One region of the Bacillus silvicola genome, then DNA from elsewhere that is predicted to be linked to it. Evidence: a T-box and tRNA genes for the amino acid it is inferred to sense, from the RefSeq annotation. Region 1 holds a T-box; the other holds one or more tRNA genes.
The links. The T-box of region 1 lies ahead of serS (serine--tRNA ligase). A T-box ahead of a tRNA ligase gene usually reads a tRNA of that ligase, here a tRNA-Ser.

Region 1 (23,490 bases):
ACGTGAAGCATATCTTTCACGCTCGGTTCTGATAGAATAATTTGCGTCATTTCGTTTGTAGATGTAAGAAAAGGGGTAGGAATAATATGAAGGTCGCCTTGCATGTAGTTTAAATAGCTTTGAATTCTTGGAATATAGTGATTTACGCCTCCTGTAAGAGTAACGATTGAGAGATTCATAGAGCTATCAAAATGAATATTTTCTAACATTTTGCTTATCGTCTCTCCCCAGCCAATCCCAAGTAAATCCCCCTGTTGCAATTGAGTTTCTAAATATTGTGCGGCAGCTTTTCCGAGTGAATATGCATAATCTTCTGTTGGCGTTGGAATAACGAAAGCATCTTTTAGATAGAATTTTTTTATTAGGTCACGTTCAATACTTAAACAGTGTAAGCCAGAACCTTTAACGTGGAATGTAACTACGCCTTCCGTGCGCGCTTTATCTAACAACCGAACGACTTTATTTCTTGAAATGTGAAGAAGTGAAGCAATTTCTTGCTGGGTTAATTGATCTTTATAATAGTACCAAGCTACTTTTGTTAACAAATTGTCTTCAAAGTTGAGCTGTGACATACTCTTCATCCCTTTCAACAATTGACCACTGCTTAAACATATGTGTTCGATATTTTGATTATTCCAGTTGAAGCGATAAATAGTCCGGTGAAAAAAGTGTTCTAGATATGAAAAAAGGAATATACAATGCTACAAAACAAGTAGAACAAAAAATCATTTTCTCAAAAAATGTTATGGATAAAGTGAAGACTAATAATCAGTGGGGGTTTTGTTCATCCCCCACTGATTATTAGTCTTCACCAATCGGGCATTTACTGGCAGTTTATCTCATACCTAACTTCTTTGCCCAAGCCGAATTTTTAGGTGGGAGTTTTACTGCCAGTTAATGCGGGATAAAGGTAGGTGACATCATGTGGAGAACGTGCCCTTATTACAAGTTACAAAAATGAGTAAATCTTTTTCAAATCAACTCGTATTAAAAGAAGTCAATTTACAATTAGAGCGCGGAGATATATACGCTTTAGTTGGAGGGAATGGTGCCGGGAAATCAACGTTAATGAAAATATTAACAGGTTTGTATTCATACGATTCTGGTAATATGTTTGTGAAAGGGCAAGTACAAAAGTTTTCAAACACAGCAGAAGCACATCAGCGTGGTATTTATTTAATTCCTCAAGAGCCGCTCATTTTTCCTCATATGACAATTGAAGAGAACATTTGTATCGGAATGAAAGCGAACAAGAAAAAACTGCGAAATAAAATTAATAAGTTGCTAGAAGAATTAGGGTGGAACATTCAACTTCATGATCTAGGGTTATCGTTATCTATTGCCCAGCAACAATTGGTAGAAATATTGAAAGGATTAATAAGGGAAGCTGAGATTCTTATTTTAGATGAGCCAACATCGACATTAACAACTCACGAAATTAAGAGTCTTTTTGTGTTGATAAAAAGCTTAAGAGAAAAAGGAATTGGCATGATATACATTACACATCGTTTTCCAGAAATCTTTGAAATTGCAAATAAAGTAGCGATTTTGCGTGATGGTATGATTGTTAGTCAGGGGAATGTTTCGAGTTATACATATGACTTGCTAATGGAGGGGTTATTGCCGAAAGGTTCTAGACTTGAGGAGAAGAAAGAAATCGTGCATGAAGAAATAGAGCCTTCGGAAATAATATTAGATGTCACGAATGCGTCTAGTTACGTGTTTCAAAATGTATCACTAACTGTACATGCTGGAGAAGTTATTGGGATTGCAGGTATCGTCGGATCAGGTAGGACGGAATTAGCTGAATCAATATTTGGATTAATACCTTTGAAATCAGGTTCCGTCTTATTAGAGGGGAAATCCATTACGAAGTATTCGGTACATAAGAGAATAAAAGAAGGGATGGTGTATGTGCCGGAGGACCGGGCAGGGAATGGCATATTTTCAATTGCGTCTGTTAAGGAAAATATAACATCTGCATCTTTAAACGGTATGAGTAGCTTCTTTTTAAATAACAAAAAAGAAAGCGCTTTATCAGAACTGTATATAAGACAGTTTCGAATTGTTGTCCCGCATATGAATGAAGAGATGACCTCTTTATCAGGTGGGAACCAACAGAAGGTCGTGCTAGCGAAATATCTTGCGTGTAATCCGAAAGTGATTATTCTTGATGAACCGACCCGCGGTATTGATGCGAAAGCAAGACTAGAAGTATACGAAACGATACGAAGTTTGAAGAGAGAGGGACTTGCGATAATATTAATTTCTTCAGATGTAGAAGAGATTGTTCAATTAGCGAATCGGGTATATGTGATGAGAAACGGAGAATTCGTCGCTCATTTAGAGAAGAAGGAAATTTGTATTAATGAAGTTACACGCCTTGCGTACGGAGGAAAGGGAGGTGTAACGGAGTGAAACGTGTATTTAAAATGCATGAGACGTCTATTATTATTTTATTAATTCTTTATATAGCCTTCGTTGGAATAATGAATCCTAGTTTTATTCAGTTTAGCTCATTATCTTTAATGCTGAAATCAAGCGTTATTTTAGTTGTTTTGGCAATTGGTCAATCTTTCGTATTATTTACGAAAAATATAGATGTATCAGTAGGATCTATTATGGGCTTAAGCGCTGCGGTTTGCGGGATGTTGTTAACAGATGGATACAGTGCCTTTATTTCAATATTTGCAGCAATTATACTTGGTGCTCTTATTGGTATGGTAAACGGAATTGGCGTTACGAAATTTCGAGTGCCAGCTATCATTATGACATTAGGAATGCTTGGGATTATTAGAGGTGCAATGTTAATATTTACGGGCGGAAAGTGGATTGAAGATATTCCGAATGAGTATAAACAAATTTCTTCTATTATGATGCTCGGTATTCCGGTAACCGTATGGACCGTTCTTATCATATTGCCACTACTATATTTCTTTTTAATGAAAGTACAAATTGGAAGATATTTTTATGCGGTAGGTGATAATGAAGATGGTGCAAGGCTTATTGGAATACATGTAGATAAAGTGAAAATATACGCGTTTATCATATCAGGCATAAGCGCTGGGCTCGCTGGATGCATATTCGTAATGAACATTGGGTTCGTTCCAAATCAAACAGGTACAGGGATAGAATTGCAAGTGATCGCCGCTGCTGTTTTAGGTGGTATTCATTTAAAAGGAGGAACAGGTTCTATATTTGGAGCGGCATTAGGTGCATTCTTTTTAGAAGTGATAAGCAGTTCACTCGTCTTTTTAAAAATACCTGCATTTTGGAATAGTGCAATTTCAGGATTTTTACTTTTACTCATCATTATATTAGATAGTGTCTTAAAAAAATGGAAGAAACTCCGGCAATTAGAAGAAAGGAAGGTGAATCTATGAGGGTAATACGTAGTTTGTATAGATGGGAAGGGGTTCTTCTCTTATTGCTTCTCGTAGAATTCATTTTCTTTAGTTTCATAAATAGTGATTTCTTAAACATTAGTAACCTCCTTTTTAGTATGAACGATTTCCTCATTATTTCAATTGCGGCTATTCCGATGACATTTGTCATTGTAACTGGTGGAATTGATGTATCAGTAGGATCTATTATGGGGCTTACTTCGATTCTTATCGGCGTACTTTGGATGAATGGCATGCCAATACTGTTGGCAGTTATCATTGCGCTTGTAGTAAGTTGTATAGCCGGCGGATTAAATGGACTTATTATAAAAATGACAGATGTAGAACCTCTTGTAGTTACACTTGGAACGATGTTTTTATATGCAGGAATCGCCCTTGTTATTTCAGGTGGTTCGGGGGCAGCGGGCTATGAAGGAATTAGTGGTTTACCAGATTCGTATGTGCAACTGGCAAATGGTAGTTTTATCGGTATACCTAATTTATTATGGCTCCTTGTCATTTTAACGATAGTATTTACGATATTGTTTCACCATACAACATACGGTCGTCACGCAAAACTAACTGGTGCAAATGAAAGTACGGCGAAATACTCCGGGATTCGAACGAAGAAAGTAGTGATTATTGCATATGTACTTTCTGGGTTAGGAGGTGGATTAGGAGGAGCTTTCTTAACAGCGTATTTCGGTTCTGCTCGTGCTGATATTGGGAGTGAAACGATTTTGCCAGTTATTACGGCAGTTGTTTTAGGGGGAACACTTATTACGGGCGGAAAAGGGAGTATTATTGGGACAGTACTAGCGAGTATTTTTATAGGACTTATGCAGTACGGTTTGCAAATGACTGGCTTAACGAATGAACAATCCAATGTAGTAATTGGTATTATCCTTATTCTTTCAGTTATTATGAGACATTTCAAATTACATCAATTCTTAGCGGGGAAAAGACGGAATTTGCATAAGGGGGAAATGTCATGATGAGAAAACTAGGGATTGTTATTATTATGTGTATTTGTTTAATCGGTTTAATCGCTTGCTCTAGCCAAACGGCAGATAAGAAAAAAGCAGACGATGTGAAATTTGCGTTCATTCCGAAATTAACAGGAGTGGGCTTCTTCACATCAGGCGGTGAAGGTGCAAAAGAGATGGGGGATAAGTTAGGTGTACAAGTGAAGTATGATGGACCATCTGAGGCGAGTGTATCAGGGCAAGTAAAATATATAAACAATTTTATTAATCAAAACTACGATGCAATTATGGTTTCATCTACGTCAGTTGATGGTCTCTCGCAATCACTGCAACGTGCAAAGAAAAAGGGGATGACTGTATTAACGTGGGATTCTGACGTGAATCCGAAAGACCGTTCGTTTTATATTAGCCAAGGTACACCAGATCAACTTGCAAATTTATTAATAGAAATGACATCTAAGCAAATTGGAGATAAAGGGAAGGTCGCGTTCTTTTATTCAAGCCCAACTGTAACAGATCAAAACCAATGGGTAACGAGGGCGAAAGAGATTATAAAAGAGAAATACCCGAACTGGGAAATTGTAACGACGCAATATGGTGAAAATAATGCACAAAAATCTTTATCAGTAGGGGAGAGTATTTTAAAAACGTATCCGGATATTAACGCAGTAATATGTCCAGATGCAACGGCACTTCCAGCGATGGCGCAAGCTGCTGAAAATTTGAAAATGGATAAAAATGTAGTCGTAACTGGGTTTTCAACGCCGAACGTTATGCGTGATTATGTAAAACGAGGAACAGTAGAGCAATTTGGTTTATGGGATGTTAAACAGCAAGGTGCACTCGCAACGTATGTCGCAAATGAAATTGTTGTAAAAGGGAAGAAGTTAAAAGTAGGGGATAGCTTTGAAGTAAAAGGAATCGGAAAAGTGAAAGTAGAACCAAACTCTATTCAAGGGTATGACTACGAGGCAGAAGGAAATGGTATTATCGTATTACCTGAACGAGTTGTATTTACAAAGGATAATATTGATAAGTATAATTTCTAGTAGAAAATAAAAACGTCCGAATATATCGGACGTTTTTATTATGTCGTTTTTTAATCTATCAGTTAATTGTGAACAGCTTCTTTTTCATTTAACCCAAGTGTGCGTCCTGTTGAAGCGTGAAGATCTTGGAACAACCTTGGATTTTCAGTTAGCGAAATGCCATAAGAAGGAATCATTTCTTTTATTTTTTCTTCCCATTCTACCATGCGGCCTGGGAAGCATTTTTCTAATACTTCAAGCATAACGTGAACAGCAGTAGAAGCACCTGGAGAAGCGCCAAGTAACGCAGCGATTGATCCGTCAGAGGCACTAACAACTTCTGTACCAAATTGCAGTGTTCCTTTACCACCTGCATCAGTATCTTTTATTACTTGCACACGTTGACCAGCAACTACAATATCCCAATCTTCACTTTTCGCGTTCGGAATAAACTCACGTAATTCTTCCATACGCTTTTCATGTGATAGCATAACTTGTTGGATTAAGTATTTTGTTAATCCCATTTCTTTTACACCAGCTGCTAACATCGTTAAGACGTTATTTGGTTTTACAGAACCGATTAGGTCAAGATTTGAACCAGTTTTTAAGAATTTAGGCGAGAATCCAGCGAACGGTCCAAACAGTAAAGCTTTTTTATTGTCTATATATCTCGTATCAAGGTGAGGTACAGACATTGGTGGAGCACCAACTTTAGCTTTTCCGTATACTTTTGCATGGTGCTGCTCTACAACTTTTTGGTTTTTACATACCATAAATAGTCCACTTACTGGGAATCCTCCAATATGTTTTGATTCAGGAATACCAGTTTTCTGAAGTAGAGGTAGACTACCGCCACCGCCGCCGATAAAGACGAATTTTGCAGTATGGTGTTCGATTTTACCACTATTCATATCATGTACTTTCACTTCCCACAAACCGTTCTTCGTACGTTTAATATTTTCGACACTATGTTTGTAGTTTAGCTCGACATTTTTAGTTTTTAAGTAATCAAACAACATGCGTGTTAACGCACCGAAGTTAACATCTGTTCCAGAATCAATTTTCGTTGCAGCCATCAGTTCATTAGAGTTACGACCTTCCATAATAAGTGGAAGCCATTTTTTTAATGTATCAGGAGCATCAGAAAATTCCATTCCTTGGAATAGAGGGTTTTTTGAAAGCGCTTCAAAACGATTTTTTAGAAACTCGACATTTTTTTCTCCTTGCACCAAACTCATATGAGGTAGTGGCATAATAAAATCTTGTGGATTACGAATTAAGTTTTTCTTAACAAGATACGCCCAAAATTGTCTTGAAAGTTGAAATTGCTCATTTACTTTTACAGCTTTACCAATATCTATAGACCCGTCAGATTTTTCGGATGTATAGTTAAGCTCACATAGCGCAGAATGTCCTGTACCAGCATTATTCCATTCGTTAGAACTTTCTTCTCCGGCATTTGTGAGTTTTTCAAATACTTTAATTTCCCATTCAGGTGCCAATTCTTTAAGTAATGATCCTAACGTTGCGCTCATAATTCCAGCGCCAATTAAGATAACGTCTGTTTTTTGCTGCATGTTGCTCATGATAATCTCTCCATCCCCTATATTGGCAAAAAAGAGTAGGTGTTTTTATATCTAAGCCGTAAAAAGAAAACACCACCTAGGCCCCACCTAGGTATTTACCTTTTTTGTCTCAATTATATAACCATCTCATACTCTATTATAATAATTAATAGACTAAAATATCTAGTGTTATCTGATAATTTTAAACTATTTAACGCTTTATTTTGTAGAATTCTTCTGCCATAAGGGTAAAAAGCATTGTAGTAAAGCGGAATTTGGAGAAGAATTCCAGTTTGATGTTATCTCAAAAAAACTTACTAATACTTTTATTTTTAAGTTTTAATCTTTGGGAATTTGTAAGAATCTGTTTTTAATTACATTTAATTTGAAAAAATAGAGTAAATAACAAATTAATGATAAGATTATTCTGAAAATAAAACAGGAGGGATACCAATGCTTACAAAAGAACAAATCGCAAACTTATTTCGGAATTTTTCTGAGAATGAATGTAAAGGATCAAGTGATTTATACGAGTATTTATCAATAAAAATTTCTGAAGATGAGGAAGTTCTTACGTTAGCTTCCTACGCACAACCTGGTCAACCAATCCCAAACGTATTATTAGGTGCAGTCCATTATTTATTGTTAAAAGGAAAAGAACACGGTTTAAAAAGGTATTATTATAGTTTAGTTGAAGATGCTGATATAAATTTTGGAAATACCTTTCACCAATTTAAAGATTTTTGCCATGTATATCGTGAAGAAATAATTACTTTATTACAAACGAAACTCGTTCAAACGAATGAAGTAAGACGATGTGCCTATTTGTATCCAAGTTTCTGTTACATATTTAATAAAGTGAACAAACCGTTAGCGTTAATAGAAATTGGTACAAGTTCTGGATTACAACTATTTTGGGATCAATATCGTTACTCATATGGAATGGAAGAAGTGTATGGAAATACACAATCGAATGTTCATTTAACCTCTGAAATAAGAGGGGATAATATGCCGTATTTGCTAAAACAAAGTCCACCTGTCGTAGAAAGAATCGGACTAGATTTACACGTGAACGATTTAAATGATGACGAAGACTATTTATGGTTACGAGCGCTTATTTGGCCAGAACATAAAAAAAGACTGGTACTATTCGATCAAGCAGCAGAACTTGTAAAAGAACAATCAGTACAATTAATTGAAGGAGATGGTGTAGTGCTTCTACCATCCATTGTAGATCAAATAAGGGAAGATGCAGTGATTTGTATTTTCCATACACATGTAGCGAATCAAATACCAGAAGGTGTGAAACATACGCTAGAAAAACAAATTAAAGAAATTGGTGCAAAACGTGATGTATTCCACCTATATAACAACATGTGGGACCGGGACCTTCATATTGATTATTATATTAACGGAAACGAATATTGTGAAACGGTTGGGGAGACGGAAGGGCATGGGAAATGGTTTAGTTGGGGGCTTGGGGATGAGTCGCTTTGTTAATGTAATCCTATAGGATGGGGAACTTTTGTTTTAAAATTAAAATTTTTTGATTAATATGATAATAATTGTGATAAGTTGTATATAAGGATAAAATAAAAAGGATGATAAGCATGCAAAAGAGACCAGAAGCAAATGAATATAACCCGTATTATTCAACGTACATAAACTTAATACCAGATGGAGATATCATACATATTCTAGAGCAACAAATGAAGGAAACGAATCTTTTATTGAAGGATATTTCTGATAGTGATGGACATTTTAGATATGCTCCTAATAAATGGAGTATAAAAGAAGTAATCGGTCATATTGCGGATACTGAACGTATTATGGCGTATCGATTGCTTTCCATAGCAAGAGGCGAGACAGCAGAACTTCCTGGATATAACGATGATATGTATGTTCTTAGAGCAGCTTTTGATAAGCAATCTATGCAAGATCTTCTTGAGAATTTAACAGTTGTTCGCCAATCTACTATGCATTTGCTTAAAAGTTTAGATAAAGAAGCTTGGTTACAAAGGGGAATTGCGAACAATTCTGAAGTCACGGTTCTTGCATTAGCAAACATAATTGCTGGTCATGAGCTTCATCATCGTCAACTTATAAAAGAACGTTATTTGGGTTCTAAGGCATATCCAGCATGTTAAAATATGAAAATAAAAAGAGAATGATTCATTGGGAATTTTTGAATTATTCTCTTTTTATTTTTTCTGCGTATCAGTGGAATTATAAATGTTTTTTTACAAGGTCTATTCCTTCTCGTTGATGCTAATAGGGGGCACTATATTTGTAATGTAGTTGGTATGTATGTTAGTAGGAAAACAGGTACAATCTCGTTAAAAGGATAGATTTATTGCATAATATTATTATGTAAACAAAATTAATGAATATACAACTTGTTAAATAGTTAATTATTTTTGTTTTTTCAATGGCTGCATAAGTATAATGTTTGTAGGGGGGACGATCATATGAGTAAACACAAAAAAATCATAGCGATTTCAGGCAGCATTAGGAAAGGATCATCCAACACAAACATATTAAAAACTTTAGCCGCATTTATTCCAGATGGAGTAGATTACACTATATATAAAGGAATAGAGGAACTTCCTCATTTTAATCCGGATGTAGATCGAGTGGGAGCACCGGTTGTTGTTCAAGAGTTTCGAAAGGCATTAAGCGAATCACATGCACTGATTATTTGTACACCGGAGTATGCAAAAGGTATACCAGGAGTTTTGAAAAATGCATTAGAATGGCTTGTGTCTTCAGCGGAACTATATAAAAAACCAGTGGCTATCATAACAGCTTCACCGTCAATTGCGGGAGGGGATAAAGCCCATGAATCTTTGTTACTTACACTAGGCATGTTAGATACAGTTGTCGTTCGAAATGGCTCGTTATTAATCCCGTCTGTACGCACTAAATTTAGTGATGATGCAAAAGTTACAGATGAGGGAACAAAACAAGCTCTAATTTCTTTAATTCATAGTATAGTAGACGAAACAAGGGGATAATGATTTATTTTATATAAAGGCAATACTACTGTTAGTTTAAAGTAGTATTGCCTTTTAATTTTCTTTTGGTTGAAATTTTGTAATAACGATTAGGAAATCATGTCACCTATTTTAAGGTTTAGACAAAATATATATTAATTAAGGCTCGGGTTCACGTCTTTTTTCTTCTTGGTCAAATAAATAACTAAGCTCAAGATTATTGCGAGGAAGAGTACACTTGTTCCAACTGTACCGAGACCAAGACCACCAGAATCGTGAGGCTGTGATAAATAATCGCCAAAAGAGGCACCGAAAGGCCGAGTTAAAATATAAGCGATCCAAAAGGCCAACACTGCATTTAATTTGAAGCGGTAGTAAGCGACGGTTACAGCCCCAATTAATGCGGCAAATATGAACGCTGAAATCCAGTAACCTAAGTTGAGACTCTCTGCTACGAGATCACCAGCTGCAGTACCTAAGGCGAAGGTGAACAGGATAGCTAACCAGTAGAATACTTCTCTCTTTGTTGTGTAAATAGAGTGAATGGACAGTGTTTTCTCACTCACATACCAAGCAGCAAAAGTTGCCAGTAGGAAAAGTGTGAAAACGATAGTGGTCGTCTCTAGAGCGACCCCGAAGTTGTCCGTAAGATTGTCAGTGACCAGCGTGCCAACAACACTAATCAGCAAGACTGTGAGCCAGTAAATCCCTGGAACATACTTCTTTAACCTAAACTGGAAGAACAGTGTGATGAATAAGAGAGCACTCATAACAAAGGTCGTTTTAGTCAAGCCAAAGTTCAAGTTTGTATTTAAGAAGTCCGCGCCTGTTTCGCCCACTGTAGTAGCCATGATTTTGATAATCCAGAAGAAAATGGTGACTTCTGGAACTTTGCTCAGCATCTGCCAGCTTCGTGATGAAACGGAAGTCACTTCATCAGAAATGGATGGATTTTCTCTATTCTTATCCTGATCCTTCTCATAAGATTTCATGTAAGATTCCTCCTTACTAGTTTTTATGGCCAACGCCAATTTATATACAGAGTGTAACTAATAAGAATGAGATTCAGATGAAATTTCGATGAAAAAATCATTAAAATAGGATGAAAAAAAGAAATTTCTAAAGTGACTTTTTTATTTAACAAATACAGTTAAATAAGTATACCCTTTTTTGTTCGCGACATAGAAAATACAGCAAAATGGACACTCTTCATTTGAGATCCTAAGTTAGTGGCTAATCGGTTAAGTTTTTTTGTATTTAGTGGACATTAAGAATATCTTATGTATTTCTCATCATATTTTCATATTTTTTTAGTAGAGTATACCTTGTATCCTACAAGGAAAGAGGAAGAAGACTATGCATATACTACATTTTTTAAGTGAATATATAAAGCACCCAAGAACTGTAGGAGCGGTATTGTCAAGTTCTAAGCAACTTGCAAAACAAATGGTAGCCCCTATAAATTTTGAACAAGCAAAATGCATTATTGAGTATGGACCAGGAACTGGAGTGTTTACGGAACAGCTCGTTAAACATAAACATAATGAAACGGTATTGTTAATTATTGAGAATAACGCACAGTTTTACCGTATACTTCAAGAGCGATATTCACACATGGAAAATGTGTACATTATTCATGACTCTGCCGAATATACGGAAAAGTATGTTCAACAATATAAAATTACCCAGGTGGATTATATTATTTCAGGATTGCCATTTACCAGTTTATCCCTTGATACCTCTACAAAGATATTACAGGTAACAAAAGAAGTATTAGGAGAAGAAGGGAAATTTATTACTTTCCAATATACACGCTTTAAACAACAATTTTTTCATTCATTTTTTGTAAATATTGAGGTGAAGAAAATAAACTGGAATATTCCACCGGCTTTCGTGTTCACTTGCTTTATGTAAGGTGATGGGGGAGGAGCGAAACCAAATCACTATCATGCAAAAGAATCGTTCATTTTTTGCTAGAAATATAAACTATTACTTTCATTTTTGACTATTAAAAGGGAGGGATACTTTGGGGGAAGTTGAAAACATTTTTCGGGTCATATTTAGTCTTTGCTTCCATTAATCGGTCAAAGTTACAGCTGTAGTAAGCATCTGGCCAATCTTTAATGGAGAGGTCAGATGTATTAACGTAGACGCCTTTTATGAATGGGTGCATCACCTTTTTGTATAGTTAAATATATTTACTTAAAATCTCCCCGGGTAATCCATCAATCTCACAAACTATATCTGATGTAAAACCAGCGTTTAATAAAATTTTTCGAGAGGGGATATTATTTGGATCGATAATTGCTTTTAGTACGTTTACATCAGTATGCTTCGCTATTTCAATTAATTCTTTTGCAATACAACTACCATATCTTTTTCCCCAGTGTTCTGGCAATAACATATAACCAAGTTCAGCTTCTTTTACATTATCTTCATTCACTGTTATATGTCCAAGTCCAATGAATTCATTTGTACTAGAGTCATAAACTTTATTGGAACCAAATAATTTATGTTTTTCATTGCGCAGTAACAATTTTTCATAGTCGTTTTGCGCTTCTTCTAACGGAATAGCACGCTCTGTAATTTGTGCCATGACTTTTTCGTTCGATACGAGCTGAAAGTATAGATTAAAATCCGCTGCTTCAAATTTTTTGAAATGTAGCTTATGCATATGATTCCTCCAAACTAACTTTTATTTGTTCTTCAGAAAAGATAAACAAGCGTTAAATAGTGATTTCTATTTGATTGCCTTCCGGGTCGCTTATTACACTTTCGTAATAGCCATCTCCAGTGAAACGCGGTCCATTTAATAAAGGATAACCATCATCTTTTAATGTTGTAGTTAATTCATTTACACGTTCTTCACTACCGACAGAGAATGCAATATGTGCATAGCCAGTTATATTAAGATTGGGCTCATTTTCAATACCTTTTTTGCGCATAAGTTCAAGCCTTGCTCCAGAATCGAACGTAATAAAATAAGATTTGAATTGTTTCGTTTCATTATGATATAAAGAGTTTGCTTTACCATTAAAGTACTTCGTATAGAAAGTACGCATTAATTCTAAATCATTTACCCAAATTGCAATATGTTCAATTTTCATAGTTTTCACCAGCCCTAACTTAACTAATTAGGCTTTCACTTTATAAAAATTGTTTTTGCATTGCAATAATTTTGATTCGGTGTTGAAAGGATTGTTAATTTTTGGTTATGTGCGTACATACAATAGGTAATTAAATGAGTTATCTACATAGTAACTACTGAAAAGGGTGAATGATGAATATGAGTTCATTTGAGCAAATGATGTACGTTGGTTTCCTTATGTCTATTGTACTGTCCGTAATGATTTTAGGGTCCTTATATTATAATCCTCGACTTTCGTTAACTGATTATCCGAAAGATATTCAAAAGGTAGTTTTTCCGAAATCGATTCATGAAAAAAAGCAAACGATTTACTTTAATATTGCCTATAACGCTATTCTTTTCGGTACTCCTTTTGTTTCCACATATATACTACATAAACATGAAAAACTATTATATGTTGATGCCTATTTACATACTTTTGGTATTTTAATGTTTTTCAATTTAGTAGATTTATTCATAATTGATTGGCTAATCTTTTGTTGGATCACCCCGAGATTTGTTGTTATTCCTTGTACGGAAGGGATGAAGGGATATAAAGATTATAAGTTTCATTTAAGAGGGGCTATAGTCGCTACTCAATTTTTAGCAATCGTCAGTTTGTTTTTGGCGGGAATTGCGACAACTATTTAGTGTGAAGAAGGGTATAAAACGTTTATAGAAAATAAGGAAAATTATAATATATAGAATTAGAAATAAGAATTTGATAGTATTGGAGTAAGGAGTTTTAATAGCAGTATATTAAGTGGTACTAATATACTACTGCAAATACTTCCATAAATTTATGGAAGTATTTGATAGAATTCAAAAAAACATAATGGAGGCTAATATGAAAAAAGTAATTGGCGCAGCAACAGCAACTGTTTTTGGATTGGGAGCTTTTACTACAACTGCTACCGCAGAAACAATCGTAACAGCAGATGTACTCAACGTACGTGAAAAACCGACTACGGAATCAAAAGTTGTCGAAAAAGTAAAGAATGGGCAAGAGTTAAAAGTCATAAATACCGAAGATGGCTGGTCAAAAATTGAGTTAAATGGTAAGGAAGTATTTGTAAGTTCGGAGTTTACAAAAGATGTGTATCATGTAACGGCGAATTTATTAAATGTACGTACTGAAGCAAATACAGAATCAGAAATTCTTGGTAGACTAAAAAAAGATGATGTAATTGAATCAACGCATCAAGTAAAAGACGGATGGCTGCAATTTGAGTATAAAGGAAAAACAGCTTATGCAAATGTTTCTTTCCTATCAAGTACAGTACCAATTGAAAAGAAAACTGAAGAGAAAACGAAGCAAGTAGCGAAAGTACAAAAATCAGTTAAAGAAAAGAAAGAAGTAAAGACGCAGAAAGTAGCAAAAGTGCAAAAAGAAACGAAAGCACAAGAAATAGTAAAGTCTAAAGAAGTAGTGAAAGTATCAGAGAAAGTAAAAGTTAAAGAAGAGCAGAAAACGCAAGAAGTAACAAAGCCTAAAGAAGAAGTGAAAGTTAAGGAAGAACCAAAAGCGCAAGAAATAACAAAGCCTAAAGAAGAAGTAAAAGTTAAGGAAGAACCAAAAGCGCAAGAAATAACAAAACCTAAAGAAGAAGTAAAAGTTAAAGAAGAACCGAAAGCGCAAGAAATAGTAAAGCCTAAAGAAGAGGCAAAAGTCAAAGAAGTAGTAAAAGCAAAAGAAGAAGAGAAAGCAAAAGAAATAGTAAAAGCTAAAGAAGAAGAGAAAGCAAAAGAAGAAGAGAAAGCAAAAGAAATAGTAAAAGCTAAAGAAGAAGAGAAAGCAAAAGAAATAGTAAAAGCTAAAGAAGAAGAGAAAGCAAAAGAAATAGTAAAAGCTAAAGAAGTAGAGAAAGCAAAAGAAATAACAAAAGCTAAAGAAGAAGAAAAAGCGCAAGAAATAGCAAAAGCTAAAGAAGAAGAAAAAGCGCAAGAAATAGCAAAAGCTAAAGAAGAAGAAAAAGCGCAAGAAATAGCAAAAGCTAAAGAAGAAGAGAGAGCGAAAGAAGTATCAAAAAACAACATACAGTCTGCTAAACGTGAATTAACGGTAGTAGCGACAGCGTATACTGCTGATCCAAGTGAAAATGGTACATATGGTGGACGCGTTTTAACTGCAATGGGGCATGATTTAACGAAAAATCCGAATATGAGAATTATCGCAGTTGACCCGAAAGTAATCCCATTAGGATCTAAAGTATGGGTAGAAGGTTATGGAGAAGCTATCGCTGGTGATACTGGAAGTGCAATTAAAGGTAATCGTATTGATGTTTTAATGGGCTCCAAAAGTAAAGCCATGAATTGGGGAAGAAAAACTGTTAAAGTAAAAGTTTTATAATAATTATCCAAATAGAAGTCAGTTCTCTTTATTGAGACTGGCTTTTATTTTTTGAGTGGAAGTAAAATAGAATTTTTAAAGGGTTTATTACTAAATCTGTACTAAAACATAACAGGAAAATGAAACTTGTATCATGTTTATAAAATAAAACTATTAATAATGAGGTGAGGAAGTAGAATAAAAATTTATTGAGAAGTAGAGAAGAATAGTATGTTGACAACGACGGGTTAACGTATAATGAAATGTATAAATCGGATCAAATCATTTACTAAACATTTTCACTCATAATAGTGTAATTAAGTTCAAAGGATAGGTGTATTTCATGAAAGAAGTAAGAGAATATATTGAAACAAAGAAACAAGGTGTATTGGAGTTGCAAATAAAAGAAACTGAAGAAAAGTTAGGTGCTGCTTTCCCAAATCAATATAGGGATCTTATTAAATTAGTTAATAATGCTGAAATAGGGGAATGGATACTATATCCGATTAAAGATAGTAGAAATGTAACGAAAACTTGGGATGATATAGTTAGACAAAACGTTGACATGAGAGATGAGCATATGCCAGAAAACCTTATCGTAATTGGTGACGATGGTTCAGGGGATAAATTGTGCTTTAAAATAAATAGCGGATTCATGGATGATGAAGTATATATTTGGTATCACGAGGATGACGAAATGGAAGAAATAGCCCAAAGTTTAAAAGAATTTATTATAGAAACTATTCAGGAAGACGATGCTTTTTAGTGTTAATTATTATTATAGGGTGAACATTGCAATGAATTGAAAGGATATAGAGTAATTGAAGGAAGAGATTCCTATAATCATTACTTTTGGGGAGAATTGTTTATCAATTATTTATCAACTTTATTTTTATTGAAAAATGTTAAAATCATATTATTAAGAAAATTCAGAAAATGAAAGGAGGAATACAGATGAGAAGGCTTTTGTCAGTCATTTTAACGGTATTATCAATATGTATGATATTCTTTATTAATTCACCATCAGCTTCAGCAAATGAGAATATAGCCAATGGAGACTTAAAACAAAAGTACAATGAAGGGATAAAAGCTGGAGCGATAGATAAAAGCATAACATATGAGCAATGGGAGAAAATTGTTACAGATAATGAAAAAGCATTTGAGAAAATAAAAAACGATAAGGTTAAAGAAGTACCTGCAAAAGATTCAGGATGGCAAGGAGCCTACTATCAAGGGTTCAATATTAAAAGAGGTGACATACTTATTACTAATGGTACGTCCTTTTATGGTATTGCTGGTCATGCAGCTATAGCCAATGGAGACAATTATATTTTAGATGCTCCAGGGTATGCTATTAATACAAATCGAGGAGTATTAAATACTACAAGACAAAGAACTGTACAACAATGGTTAGATGAATATACTGGAAAAGGTACTGTATGGGTGTATCGAGTTTCTTCTTCTTATAATTATGTAGCTGGTAATGCCGCTTCTTGGGCAGATAGAACATATTATTCTTCTAGTGGTAGTGCAACTCAAGACAGATTTCCTAGTTATGGAGTGACTTTGAATACAAAAGGTACTGATCCAACATATTGTTCAAAAATTGTATATCAAGCATATTATTATGGCTCGGGTAACCTTCCATTTATGGTTCCTACTTCTACAACTATTATCGGACCTTATGGTTTATTAGACAGTTTTGCTAATAACTATAGACCAAGCCTAGTAAAAACATTTTAATTCTATTAAAATTTTTAAAAGGAGGTAACAACATCATGAAATCTATAGTTATTTCCTTATTTTTTGCAATTTTAGGAATGATTTTTAGTATATTGTTTCAGTTTATGGCTTATTGGGGTTCCAATACAATGATATGGTATTGGATAGGAGCAGTAATGGCGTATTTATTTACAACAATATCATTGATAACTTTGATACTTCTATATCGTGGAACAAAGCAGTATACAGCATCACTTAAGTTTTTAATACTATTAAATATAGCAATTATATTAGGAACTATATTCTGGACTACATTTATCATCATTGCTTGGAAATCAGGAATATAATAGTTAATTTTCATATTTTCAAGGGGAAAGGGCGATTCAAAAAGGAATATGCCCTTTTTGTGTTATTTATTTGAGTACTATTTTGTACATTGGCAGTTTCTATTTATGACAATTACAAATCATAAAAAATATAAATTTAATGAAAGATTAAGATAATAATTTGTAAATTATATTGTTTCATGGATTGATTGAAAATAAGTCCGAGAACAAGTACGCTCAATATGCTGAATTTAATGCGGAATAGTTATATCATTAAGTATCGTATGAAATATATCTTTCTGCGTGAAATCATCTGTAAACACAGTTTCTTTATTCACTTCAATTGTATCGTGCGGATTATACCATTTCTGTAATGCATCCTCACCAAATTCATGCTGCTTTTCTCTTGTATTATGCCGTCTAATCGTTTCTTCAAGTGATAGGTCAAAATAATATGTATAAGTGTTTCCTTCAAAATAATGTATTAATTCTTTCAGCATAGCACCGTATCTACGGCTGTTCAAAATACCTTCTAAAATAACAATTTCACATTTTCCTTTTCCATATTTCGTAATTTCAAATAGTAGATCATGAGATAAGTTATCCATTGTGTCGTGGACTCTTAGCATATCTCTACGCACTACGTCTTGAGAGACTAGAAGTGTACCTTGCCCGAAATGTTCTTGTAATTCCTTTGCGATTGTTGTTTTGCCACTTGCGGAGTTTCCTCGAAGAATGATTAAAGTCGATTTCAAATTCTCATCTCCAAATTGTTTTAGTTTTTTGCTTTGTTACATTAAAAATTGTTTTAGTAAGCGTTTCTCGCCAGTTTGTAGAAGTTATTGTTTTCAAAGTGATATGAGACATCGTAAATAACCTCCAGTTTATTTGTGGTTTGATTGATTATATGAACTCTTTATTTTAAAGATACAATATTTTCTTGAAAAATAAACAGAATTATTGTAAAGTAATGATAATTAAAATTTATATTGTTTAAAAGTTATGAAAGGAAGTAGTAACAAGTATCTTTTCTTTTAGAGAGTCGGTGGGTGGTGTAAACCGATAGAAAGCGCTTGTGAATCCGTCCTTGAGTGAAATGTGGAACCCTTCAATGTGAAGTTAGTAATCGTTTCCGGTTAAAAACCGTTAATTTTTTAAGTGGAAAGCTTATATTTTCTATGCTTTCAACTAGGGTGGCAACGCGGGTTAACTCTCGTCCCTTTTATAGGGACGGGAGTTTTTTGTGTTTTTTAGTGAAATTCCCTATCTTAAAAGCTTAATGTGAACGAAGAAGATGACATTAGTCACTTATTAAAGGAGAGATAAGACATGTTAGATGTAAAAGTATTACGTGCTAATTTTGAAGAAGTAAAGAAAAAATTGATTAATCGCGGTGGAGAGTTTCTTGAATTGGATACATTTGAAGAATTAGATCAAAATCGTCGTGAACTGTTAGTAGAAGTAGAAGAATTAAAAAGTAAACGTAATGGAGTATCTGAGCGTATTGCGAAGTTAAAGCGTGAAAAACAAGATGCTAATGAACTTATTAGTGAAATGCGTGAAGTAGGAGAAAGTATTAAAACGTTAGATGATGAGTTACGTAATGTAGAAGAGGAATTGAATTCTATATTAATGGCATTACCAAATATACCTAATGAAACAGTTCCTATTGGAGCATCAGAAGATGATAATGTTGAATTACGTAAGTGGGGAGAAATAAACGAATTTTCATTTGAAGCAAAACCACATTGGGAAGTTGCTGAAAAATTAGGGTTACTAGATTTTGAGCGAGCAGCAAAAGTAACAGGAAGCCGCTTCGTATATTACAATGGCTTGGGAGCACGTTTAGAGCGAGCAGTAGCTAACTTTATGCTAGATTTACATGTTGAAGAACATGGATATACGGAAGTGATTCCACCGTTTATCGTAAATAGCGATAGTTTAATAGGAACCGGACAATTCCCGAAATTTAAGGAAGATGTATTTACATTAAAAGACACAGATTACTCTTTAATTCCAACGGCGGAAGTACCATTAGCGAACTATTATCGTGACGAAATATTAAATGATGCAGAATTGCCTATTAATTTTACCGCTCATACGCCATGTTTCCGTTCTGAAGCTGGTAGTGCAGGACGTGAATGAACTGCACCCCAATTGTTAGACACGACTAACAATTGGAGGTGCAGTTTTTTTATGGCTAAATTTTCTTCAAAAGAAAAAATACAAGCAGTAAAACGATATTTAGAAGGCCCAGAAGGCGGGACAAGCATTGCTAAATCTATAGGCGTGGATCAGCGGGTATTTTATCACTGGATTAGCCGATATGAATATTCCGGTGAAAAAGCTTTTGAAAAACGCTATACATCTTACTCTACGCAATTTAAACTAGACGTACTTAACTATATGATTGAAAATAGGACGTCTATTAGGGAAACAGCGGCAATTTTTAATATTCCATCTTATGAAACGGTTCGTAAATGGAAAGTAGCTTATGAAACAGAAGGATTGGATGCCCTACAACTTAAAGAAAAGAGGCATCCGTCTATGAATAATAAAAATCACAAAATAGTGAAAAAGCAATTACCAGTCGAAGGCTCCATTGAAGAACTCCAAGAGGAGTTAGAAAGGTTACGTATGGAGAATGCGTATTTAAAAAAGTTGAATGCCTTAGTTCAAAACAAACAGAAGTCACAAAAAAAGACAAAGCGCAAGTAGTTTATGAATTAAGGCATCAATTTCCGGTACAATCACTTTTAGTGCTTGCCAATATTCCACGTAGCACATATTATTATTGGTTAAAAAATGCCAAACGTCCGGATCCAGATGCAGATTTGAAAGTATTAATTCAAGCTGTTTATCATGAACATGAAGGCCGTTATGGTTATCGCCGTATTCGTGATGAACTTACTAATCGTGGACATAAAATAAATCACAAAAAGATACAACGCATTATGAAAGAATTAGGATTAAAGTGTTTGGTCCGTATGAAGAAATATCGCTCTTATAAAGGAACTGTTGGAAAGATTGCCCCTAATATTTTAGAACGTAATTTCAAAGCAGAAAGGCCAAACGAAAAATGGGTCACGGATATTACGGAGTTTAAATTATTTGGAGAGAAATTATATGTATCGCCAATGTTGGACTTGTTTAATGGTGAAATTATCACGTATACAATTGGTTCAAGGCCAACCTACGCCCTTGTTTCTAATATGTTAGACCAATCCTTTGAACGCTTAACAGATGAGGATGCCCTCCTTATTCATTCCGATCAAGGTTGGCACTATCAAATGAAAAAATACCGTGATTCTCTTCATAAACGTGGTATTACACAAAGTATGTCTCGGAAAGGGAACTGTTACGATAACGCAGTTATCGAAAATTTCTTTGGTATTATGAAATCTGAATTTTTATATCGAAAAGACTTTAAGAATATGGAACATTTTGAACAAGAACTAGCAAAATATATATCTTACTATAATCATAAGAGAATTAAGGCAAAATTAAAGGGTATGAGTCCGATACAATACCGGACCCACGCCCAAAACGCTGCCTAATGAAATAACCATGTCTAACTTTTAGGGGTCACTTCAGACACGAGAGGACTTATTCGCCAGCACCAATTTAGCAAAGTTGAAATGGTTAAATATACTAAGCCGGAAGAATCATACGATGAGTTAGAAAAATTAACTGCGAATGCCGAAAGAGTACTACAATTGTTACGATTACCTTATCGAGTTATCGTATTATGTACAGCTGATATAGCATTACCAGCTGCGAAAACATATGACATTGAAGTTTGGTTACCAAGTTATGGGGTATATCGTGAAATATCTTCTTGCTCAAACTGTGAAGATTTCCAAGCGCGTCGTGCAAGCATACGTTTCCGTCGTACATCAGGTGCAAAACCAGAATTTGTGCACACGTTAAATGGTTCTGGGTTAGCTATAGGGCGTACAGTAGCAGCTATTTTAGAAAACTACCAACAAGAAGACGGCTCAGTTATAATCCCAGAAGTATTGCGTCCATACATGGGAGGAGTAGAAGTAATTAAATAAGAAAGATGATGATGTAAAATAAAGTTTAACAGTTTATAAAATACTAGCAACGAGGTGCTACATGTTATTTCAAAACAATAATTTATCGGTTAGATATGTAACAAAAGACGATGCACCTATCATCTCTAAATGGTTAACAGATCCAGAAGTTTTACAGTATTACGAAGGAAGAGATAATCCGCAATCTGTAGAAAAGGTACTTAATCACTTTATACATAATCCAAACAGTAATGAAAAAAGATGCATAGTAGAATTTGATGAAATGCCGATCGGTTACATACAAATGTATCCTGTTGATTCTGAATGGAAAGCTTTATATGGATATGAAGAATCACAAAATATATGGGGGATGGACCAATTTATCGGTGAGCCTAATTATTGGGGAAAGGGAATTGGAACAAAACTCGTTCAGGCAGCGATTACATACATTATGGGTGAAATGGGAGCAGAAGCAATCGCAATGGATCCGAAAGTAAATAATGAACGTGCGATTAAGTGCTATGAAAAATGTGGATTTAAAAAGGTGAAGATATTAAAGGAACATGAACTGCATGAAGGGAAATTAGAAGATTGTTGGATGGTGGAATATAAAGCATTATAATGAGTATGTAATGGCTTATACAAACAAAGGGAGCTGTGCGAAATGAAAAAAGCATTATTAGTAATTGATGTGCAAGCAGGTATGTATACAGCGGGAATGCGAGTACATAATGGGGAAAAGTTTTTAGAAACTTTGCAAGAACTTATTGGGGAATGTCGTTCGAATGGTCTTCCGGTTATTTATGTCCAACATAACGGACCAAAAGATCATCCGTTAGAAAAAGGTACATATGGCTGGAAAGTACATGCGGCGATCGCTCCGCAAAAAGGGGACAGTATCGTTGAAAAGACGACGCCAGATTCATTCCATAAGACAAACTTAAACGAAGTGTTACAAGAAAAAGGAATTGAACACGTTATTATTTCAGGAATGCAAACAGAGTATTGTGTGGATACGACAATACGCAGAGCATTTAGTGAAGGATATAAAGTAACGTTAGTAAGTGATGCCCATAGCACGTTCGATACAGATGTATTACGTGCTGAAGACATTGTGAAGCATCATAACGCAGTGTTGGGAGCATTTGCGGATGTTATTGCGTTAAAAGATTTAAAAGTAGAAGCGTAAGTAAGTGTTGAAGGAGAAGTTATTCTAAATGGAAATTTGGAACAGCTTCTTTTTATTTTTGTCGATAAATCTTAAAAGTCGCAAATATAATTTCATTCACCGTAATGATAATGTAAAAAAGGAGCACCACCTTATCCAAAAGGGAACTCCTTCATCAAAACGTTACTTTTTCTTATCTTTATCCAACACATTCTGTTCTTCAGCAAACTCCGTACCATACGCAAATCGGCGATTAATACGAATATTATCGTTGTTATGACGAGTACGTGAATGAGAAAAACGATGGACGATTACTTCTGATAATGTAAAGACGATGGCAGAAAGGATACTGCCCCATGCGATTTGCATGTAGTTGTCTAATAAAATATTTCCGAAAATCCAAACGCTTAAATACGTAAGTAAGAAATCCGTCATAATGGCAGCAGAATCGCCAATTCGATTTAAAATGATTTTATCAACAAACATATAAGAAACGATTGTAACAAATAGACTAAAAGAAATAATTTGGACGAACGTAGCGGGGAAAAATAAAGCGAGTCCAATACTAAAAGCGATAATACATGATATAAATTTGATTACTATTACAGTAAAATCATTCAATATTTACACCTCCGATTTATACATAGTTTTGCAATAAATTCAGGAGTTCATACATTGTTACGGATTTATTTAGATAAAATTTTTTCATGTTTGAAATTTTATCTAAATATTATAAAAATAACAAAAAAATGTTATAGTAAAATGAGAGTAGATGACATTTTTAGGTAAGGGGGAATCCGGAATGTGGATTACTTCAGAAGTAGAA
Region 2 (7,313 bases), on a different contig from region 1:
AAATCTCGCTTCGCATTCACAAGTGCTTTCGCAAAACCTAACACATCATCTTCTTTCATATCTAACACGAAGAACGCCAGTCGAACCGCTGTTTTCGGTCCGATTCCTGGCAATTTCATAAAACTATCAATTAATTTTGATATCGGTTCTGGATAATGCATATATCAATATCCTCCTAGAACATTCCACCTGGTAAGTTTAAGCCTTTTGTAAATTTACCCATTGTAGAATTTGAAAGTTCGTCAGCTTTTTTAAGCGCATCGTTCGTTGCAGCTAATACTAAGTCTTGTAACATTTCGATATCTTCTGGATCTACAACTTCTTCTTTAATTTTCACTTCAAGAACTTGCTTATGACCATTTGCAATAACAGTAATCATTCCGCCACCAGCTGTACCTTCAACTGTTTTTTCACCAAGCTCTTCTTGCGCCTTTGCCATGTCCTTTTGCATCTTTTGCATTTGTTTCATCATGTTATTCATATTTCCCATTCCGCCACGCATCATAATTAATTCCTCCTAATTATTACTCTTTTATTTCGATAAGTTCTTGCCCTACTAATTTTACAGCTTCTTCTATAAGAGGGTCTTCTTTTTGTTCTGGGCTTTCTTCAGAATCCCCGCCTTCGCGTTGTAAAAAGTCTTCGCGAATTTTACCCCATTCACTTTTTGGGATAGCAATCATGTTTAACCTTTTACTTAGCAATTCAAAAAGAGTCTGTTCCAATGTATCCATCGCTTCTCGATTTTCACTTGCCATTTTACAATGGATTTCATATTGAAATGCTAACACATAGGTATCATCTGAAGCTGCTACTGGCTCACTATTTTCTAATAAAACAGCAAATGCTACTTTGTTATATGACTTGAGTCTTCCTAACAACTCGCCCCATACAGCTTTTAACTGTTCTAAATCTTGACGCTTCGCTTGCTTTAACACTTCATTCACGCGTCCAACAGGAATTTTCATACTTCCTGTTCGTACCGGTTTTGGTGTCGCACGCGTCTCTCTTACTTCCTGCTGTACACCAGCTGGCACACCATTCTTTTTAACTTGCTCTAACTCTTTCTCCAATTGCTGCATCCTGTTCATAATTGCTTGCAAACGATCTGCACCATTTGCCTGCATCATAAATTGCTGACACAATTGCACCATAACAACTTCTAAGAAAATTCGTGGATGGTTTGTCCACTTCATCTCCTGTTGTCCCTTACTAAGGGTATGAATAATTTCATAGATTACTTCCGGTTGCATTTCTTCACTTAATGTACGGAATTGATCATCTACAATTACCCTTTCCAACATATGTTCTAATTGTGGTGAAGTTTGATATAAAAGCATATCACGATAGTAGTAAATGAAATCCTCCATAAAGCGAACTGGATCTTTCCCCTTACTCATCATTTCATCTATAATACGTAACGCTCTTGATACATCATTTTCACGTATACATTCTACTAAGTTACCTAAGTATTGTTGAGAAACAGAACCCGTTACGGCTAAAACATCTTCACTCGTCACAGTCTCATCACTATAAGAAATCGCTTGGTCAATCAGACTTAATGCATCACGCATACCACCTTCAGCGGCACGTGCGACGATTTGTAACGCTTCATCTTCTACTTGTGTACCTTCATTCGTCACAACCGTAGATAATCTCTCTACGATATCATTTACTGATATTTTTCGAAATTCAAAGCGTTGACAACGTGAAATGATTGTCGGTGGAATCTTATGTGGCTCTGTTGTCGCCAAAATAAAGATAACATGTCCTGGCGGCTCCTCTAACGTTTTTAAAAGTGCGTTAAAGGCACCCATAGAAAGCATGTGGACTTCATCAATAATGTATACTTTATATTTCACAGCACTTGGAGCATATTTTACTTTATCTCTTATATCTCGAATTTCATCTACACCGTTATTTGAAGCCGCATCAATTTCTAATACATCTGAAATAGATCCTTGTGTAATTCCTAAACAAGAAGGACATTCATTACAAGGTTCAGCTACCGGAGCATGTTCACAGTTAATTGCTTTTGCAAATACTTTTGCAATTGTTGTTTTCCCTGTTCCCCTTGGACCAGAAAATACATAAGCATGTGAAACTTTCTCTTGAAGAAGGGCATTTTGCAACGTTTTTGTCACGTGCTTTTGACCGACTACATCTCCAAACTTTTGCGGTCTCCATGTTCGGTATAACGCTTGGTATGACACGAAAATACGGCCTCCCTCAAAGGTTATTATCTCATTTATTATAACCCATTCTGTTTATAGATTCCAAAAGTTATTTTCTATACAAAAAACCCACCTTAGTATTAAGGTGAGTTTTGTATACATATATAACTGCCGTGCACCTTCTGTCGATTACGTACCATAAGCGTTACTTAAGCAGTTAGCTCGGTTCAGGCACTCCTGCGGCACACGAGAAGACCCGCTTATTGCTGCTTCCTTCCGGACCTGACAAGGTTCACGGGGTCCCGTTGCGCAGGACCCAAACGTCAACACCACTTACTTAAGGCAGACCTTACAGCAACATAACCTCGAGAAGGGATTCGGCCTCGCTAGAGCGGATTGCGAGTATAGGGCACCGCTACCTCCCCGCTTAGCACGGCAAAGTTAAAACCAATATTCGGTTGCCTTCATTAAAGGCATTATCAGTATAACTTGTTTTTTTACAAAATGCAAATACGTTAGTTCGTATTACTTTTCTCTAATTTTTTCGCTTCTTTTCTTTTCTTACGAAGCTCCCTAAAAAAATTCGTTAACAACGTACCACATTCTTCTTCTAGTACACCAGCCACCACTTCGCATTGATGATTAAAACGCTCATCGGTTAAAAGATTCATTAATGTACCTGCACATCCACCTTTCGGATCGCTCGCACCATATACAACCCTTTTTACGCGTGATAATACAATTCCACCTGCACACATTGGACAAGGTTCTAATGTTACATATAACGTTGCATCTTCTAAGCGCCATGTCCCTAATTTTTTGCACGCCTCATCAATAGCTAACAACTCAGCGTGAGCTATTGATCTTTGCTCAGTTTCCCTTAAATTATGAGCAACACTAATTACTTCACCATCTAACACTATAACTGCACCAATCGGTACTTCTTGTATTGCCTCTGCCTTTTTAGCCTCTTCTATTGCTAGCTGCATAAAATAAATATCTTGATCGTGTTCCATACCATAGTCCTTTCATTACAAATAAAGTACACTTATTTCCATTTACTACACATGGGATAACTTTTACAAATTCAATCCACCCTAAGAAAAAAGAGAGGGGATTACATATGAAGAATACTGCCTTACTCATTATCGATATGATTAATGACTTTCAATTTTCACACGGACCCATCCTGGCCAAAAAATGCGAAATTATAACAAATCCTATTTTACAATTAAAAAAAACAATGAAATCCTTTGGCTACCCCATAATTTATATTAATGACCATTATCAACTTTGGAGATCTGATATTGACCAACTAATTACTCATTGTACAAATGAGTATAGTGAAAATATCATTCATAAGATTGCTCCAAATTCTGATGATTACATTTTTATTAAACCACATTACTCTGCTTTTTATGAAACACCTTTAAATTCTTTATTAGGCTATTTAAAAATAGAAAATCTAATATTAACAGGCGTCGCCGGGAATATATGTATCCTCTTTACAGCTAACGATGCTCATATGAGAAATTATACACTGTATGTACCACAGGACTGTATTGCCTCTAATCATGATCAGGATAACCTGCATGCTTTAAAAATAATGGAAGCCACATTAAAAGCAAATATAGTACCATCATCTCAAATAAAAATTAATTAATACATATATCTATTTTCTAACTTTTTATATCAAATTAACCCGCTCGCTTCCCTCTTGTGCTACAATAATTCTGTTTTGTGTTTTTAGTAGTCACGGTAAATCACTGATTGAAAGGAGGAAACAGCGTGACCGGAGTACCATTTATCACGGTTGAAGGACCAATTGGTGTTGGAAAAACTTCACTTGCGAAGGAAATTTCAACTCACATGCAACTCCACTTACTAAAAGAGATTGTTGATGAAAATCCTTTTTTAGGAAAATTCTACGAAGACATCGACGAATGGAGTTTTCAAACAGAGATGTTCTTTCTTTGTAATAGATACAAACAACTAGAGGATATTAACATAAAGTATTTGGATCAAAGGAAGCCTGTAGTAGCAGATTATCATATATTCAAAAATTTAATTTTTGCATCCCGTACATTAAAAGATGCTCAATATGACAAGTACATGCAAATTTATCGTATCCTTACTCAAGATATGCCTGTACCAAATGTCATCGTTTATTTAACAGCGAGCCTAGAAACATTACAAAAACGAATTGCGATGCGCGGAAGAGAATTCGAAAAAAATATGGATCCAAATTATTTGCTACAGCTTACAAAAGATTACGAAACAGCAATGGATGCTTTCAAAAAGGACCATCCAGATATTCCAGTATTGAAGTTTAACGGAGACGATATGGATTTTGTAAGAAATCCTGATGATTTAAATGTCATCTTATCCACTCTTCAAAATACTCTCTTGAAGGAGTCGAAATAATAATGAATTTAAGGCAAAAATATGATATACCAAATGATGCAGTTATCACTATTGCTGGAACAGTAGGTGTCGGTAAATCAACTATGACAACTGCATTAGCTAACGCTTTAGGTTATCGTACATCTTTCGAAAAAGTAGATTCCAATCCATATTTGGACAAGTTCTATGCTGATTTCACACGCTGGAGCTTTCACTTACAAGTATATTTTTTAGCAGAACGATTTAAAGAACAAAAAAGAATTTTTGAATATGGTGGCGGTTTTGTCCAAGACCGTTCTATTTATGAGGACACTGGTATTTTTGCAAAAATGCATCACGAAAAGGGTACAATGACAGAAACTGATTATGAAACATACAAAGGTTTATTTGATGCTATGGTCATGACTCCTTACTTCCCACATCCAGACTTATTAATTTATTTAGAAGGTTCTTTCGATGATATTGTCGACCGTATCCAAGAACGAGGACGTCCAATGGAACAACAAACACCAATTGAGTATTGGAAAGAGATGCATGGACGTTACGAAAATTGGATTAATGACTTTAACTCATGCCCTGTTTTACGACTAAACATTAATGAATACGATATTTTAAAAGATGGCGATTCAATCGAACCAATCATTAAAAAAATCGGCCATTTTTTAAAACAAACACGTAAACTTGTAAAATAAAAAACCCGTGCATATGCACGGGTTTTTCTATTAAATTACTTTTTCTTTGTTGGAGCAATAATTTCACTCTCAGGTTTTCCAGCGTTAATACGCTGACGAACAGTACTCGTACTAATATCATATGTTTCAGCAATCTCTTTAACAGTCATTTCTTTCCCGTTAATTACTGCTGTTAATACTTTACCTGTACGTTTTGGAGCTGCTTCTTTCTTTACAGCTGATTTTTCAACCTTTTTTGGTACCTCTACTTTACTCGCAACTTGTTTTACGTCACAAGTACAACCACAAAGTTTACGGAATGTATCATCGCTTATAATGCGTGACACGTTTGCACCACTGTTTAAAATTCTATTGTTCTTACAGACCGGACATTGTACATAATATAAAGTTTTTCCATCTAAAGGAAACGTTTGTATAATAAGATCCATGTTGACTCCTTTCATATCTATGAAGATAATCATCGGAATATGAGTGTGTAATAAGGACAAAATCGCCTTACACCATACTTTATGATTGGTTTTAAAATAAAAACTCGTTACGTGTTGGTAACGAGTTCTCCAATCTCCACTTATATGCGCTGTTGTCAATTATATCTGGAGGAGGTAGAGGGATTCGAACCCCCGCGCGACTCTCGCCGCCTGTCGGTTTTCAAGACCGATCCCTTCAGCCAGACTTGGGTATACCTCCATATTGACATCAAATATAATATCAAAAGAAAAACAGTTAGTCAACCCTACTAAAATAAATTATGAGGAAAGGAAAATTTTACTTTCCCTCTCCTACATTATAGTAATGACAACGCTCATAATTACCAATCACTCATACCGATGAATGTTTAAATTTACTTAATAACTGTTTTTCCTCCCATATAAGGGCGAAGAACTTCTGGAATTATAATTGTACCATCTTCTTGCTGGTAGTTCTCTAAAATAGCTGCAACCGTACGTCCAATTGCAAGACCAGATCCATTTAATGTATGAACATGTTCTGGTTTTCCGTTTGGCTCACGACGGAAACGGATATTTGCACGTCTCGCTTGGAAAGCTTCAAAATTACTACAAGAAGAAATTTCACGATATGTGCCATAGCTTGGAATCCATACTTCAATATCGTATTTTTTCGCTGCTGTAAATCCTAAATCGCCTGTGCACATGCTCATAACGCGATATGGCAACTCTAATAATTGTAACACGCGTTCTGCATCATTTGTTAATTTTTCTAACTCTTCATAAGAATCTTCTGGTTTTACGAACTTCACAAGCTCTACTTTATTAAATTGATGTTGGCGAATTAAACCACGTGTATCGCGACCAGCAGAACCTGCTTCAGAACGGAAGCAAGAGCTAAATGCAGCATATCGTATCGGTAATTGCTCTTTACTTAAAATCTCATCACGATGCATATTCGTTACAGGTACTTCAGCTGTAGGGATTAAGAAATAATCTTCGCTTTCAATACGGAATGCATCTTCTTCAAACTTTGGAAGTTGCCCTGTTCCTGTCATACTTGCACGGTTTACCATATAAGGAGGTAATACTTCCTCATATCCATGCTCATCAGTATGAAGATCAAGCATGAAACTAATTAAAGCACGCTCTAATCTTGCACCAGCACCTTTGTAAAATACAAATCGGCTTCCTGTTACTTTCCCAGCACGTTCAAAATCTAAAATCCCTAAATCTGTAGCAAGATCCCAATGTGGTTTTGGCTCAAAAGTAAATTCTTTCACTTCTCCCCAATTACGTGCTACTACGTTATCATCTTCTGTTTCACCTACTGGAGCAGATTCATGAGGGATATTTGGGATAGATAGCATTAATCTCTCTAAATCTTCTTCAACTGTACGAAGCTCATTATCAAGATCTTTTACTTTTTCCCCAACTTCACGCATTTCTAGAATTAGAGCTTCCGCATCTTTCTTTTCACGCTTTAATACTGAAATTTGTTGAGATACTTCGTTACGTTTACTTTTTAGTTCTTCTGTTTGAACAAGTAGCTCTCTTCTTCTCGTATCAAGTTCCTCAAAGCGACCAAAATCTGTTAA

Region 2: it encodes a tRNA-Ser, which carries the amino acid that the T-box ahead of serS (serine--tRNA ligase) is inferred to sense. The anticodon was not compared.

The regions. Positions count from the first base shown of each region.
Region 1 is NZ_JBNGVC010000002.1:99,880-123,369, forward strand. Features, by position in the region: gene ACP6L7_RS07475 (sugar-binding transcriptional regulator) at 1-572, opposite strand, end outside; gene ACP6L7_RS07480 (sugar ABC transporter ATP-binding protein) at 925-2,418, shown strand; gene ACP6L7_RS07485 (ABC transporter permease subunit) at 2,415-3,383, shown strand; gene ACP6L7_RS07490 (ABC transporter permease) at 3,380-4,378, shown strand; gene lsrB (autoinducer 2 ABC transporter substrate-binding protein LsrB) at 4,375-5,418, shown strand; gene ACP6L7_RS07500 (malate:quinone oxidoreductase) at 5,481-6,983, opposite strand; gene ACP6L7_RS07505 (DUF2332 domain-containing protein) at 7,416-8,462, shown strand; gene ACP6L7_RS07510 (DinB family protein) at 8,573-9,109, shown strand; gene ACP6L7_RS07515 (NADPH-dependent FMN reductase) at 9,431-9,976, shown strand; gene ACP6L7_RS07520 (COG4705 family protein) at 10,111-10,947, opposite strand; gene ACP6L7_RS07525 (class I SAM-dependent methyltransferase) at 11,312-11,869, shown strand; partial or broken gene ACP6L7_RS07530 (BBE domain-containing protein) at 11,964-12,128, opposite strand; gene ACP6L7_RS07535 (GNAT family N-acetyltransferase) at 12,144-12,629, opposite strand; gene ACP6L7_RS07540 (VOC family protein) at 12,682-13,062, opposite strand; gene ACP6L7_RS07545 (nitroreductase) at 13,242-13,733, shown strand; gene entB (cell wall-binding protein EntB) at 13,930-15,432, shown strand; gene ACP6L7_RS07555 (SMI1/KNR4 family protein) at 15,755-16,177, shown strand; gene ACP6L7_RS07560 (hypothetical protein) at 16,366-17,154, shown strand; gene ACP6L7_RS07565 (DUF3902 family protein) at 17,190-17,480, shown strand; gene ACP6L7_RS07570 (kinase) at 17,711-18,214, opposite strand; T-box leader at 18,453-18,683, shown strand; partial or broken gene serS (serine--tRNA ligase) at 18,789-19,601, shown strand; one part of gene ACP6L7_RS07580 (IS3 family transposase) at 19,656-20,112, shown strand; one part of gene ACP6L7_RS07580 (IS3 family transposase) at 20,112-21,016, shown strand; partial or broken gene ACP6L7_RS07585 (aminoacyl--tRNA ligase-related protein) at 21,053-21,517, shown strand; gene ACP6L7_RS07590 (GNAT family N-acetyltransferase) at 21,579-22,118, shown strand; gene ACP6L7_RS07595 (cysteine hydrolase family protein) at 22,161-22,685, shown strand; gene ACP6L7_RS07600 (YndM family protein) at 22,848-23,285, opposite strand; gene ACP6L7_RS07605 (DUF4020 domain-containing protein) at 23,437-23,490, shown strand, end outside.
Region 2 is NZ_JBNGVC010000013.1:1,185,741-1,193,053, forward strand. Features, by position in the region: gene recR (recombination protein RecR) at 1-161, opposite strand, end outside; gene ACP6L7_RS28315 (YbaB/EbfC family nucleoid-associated protein) at 176-502, opposite strand; gene dnaX (DNA polymerase III subunit gamma/tau) at 525-2,213, opposite strand; RNA gene ffs (signal recognition particle sRNA large type) at 2,346-2,610, opposite strand; gene tadA (tRNA adenosine(34) deaminase TadA) at 2,690-3,190, opposite strand; gene ACP6L7_RS28335 (cysteine hydrolase family protein) at 3,298-3,837, shown strand; gene ACP6L7_RS28340 (deoxynucleoside kinase) at 3,963-4,598, shown strand; gene ACP6L7_RS28345 (deoxynucleoside kinase) at 4,601-5,269, shown strand; gene ACP6L7_RS28350 (sigma factor-like helix-turn-helix DNA-binding protein) at 5,305-5,697, opposite strand; tRNA gene ACP6L7_RS28355 (tRNA-Ser) at 5,864-5,956, opposite strand; gene serS (serine--tRNA ligase) at 6,111-7,313, opposite strand, start outside.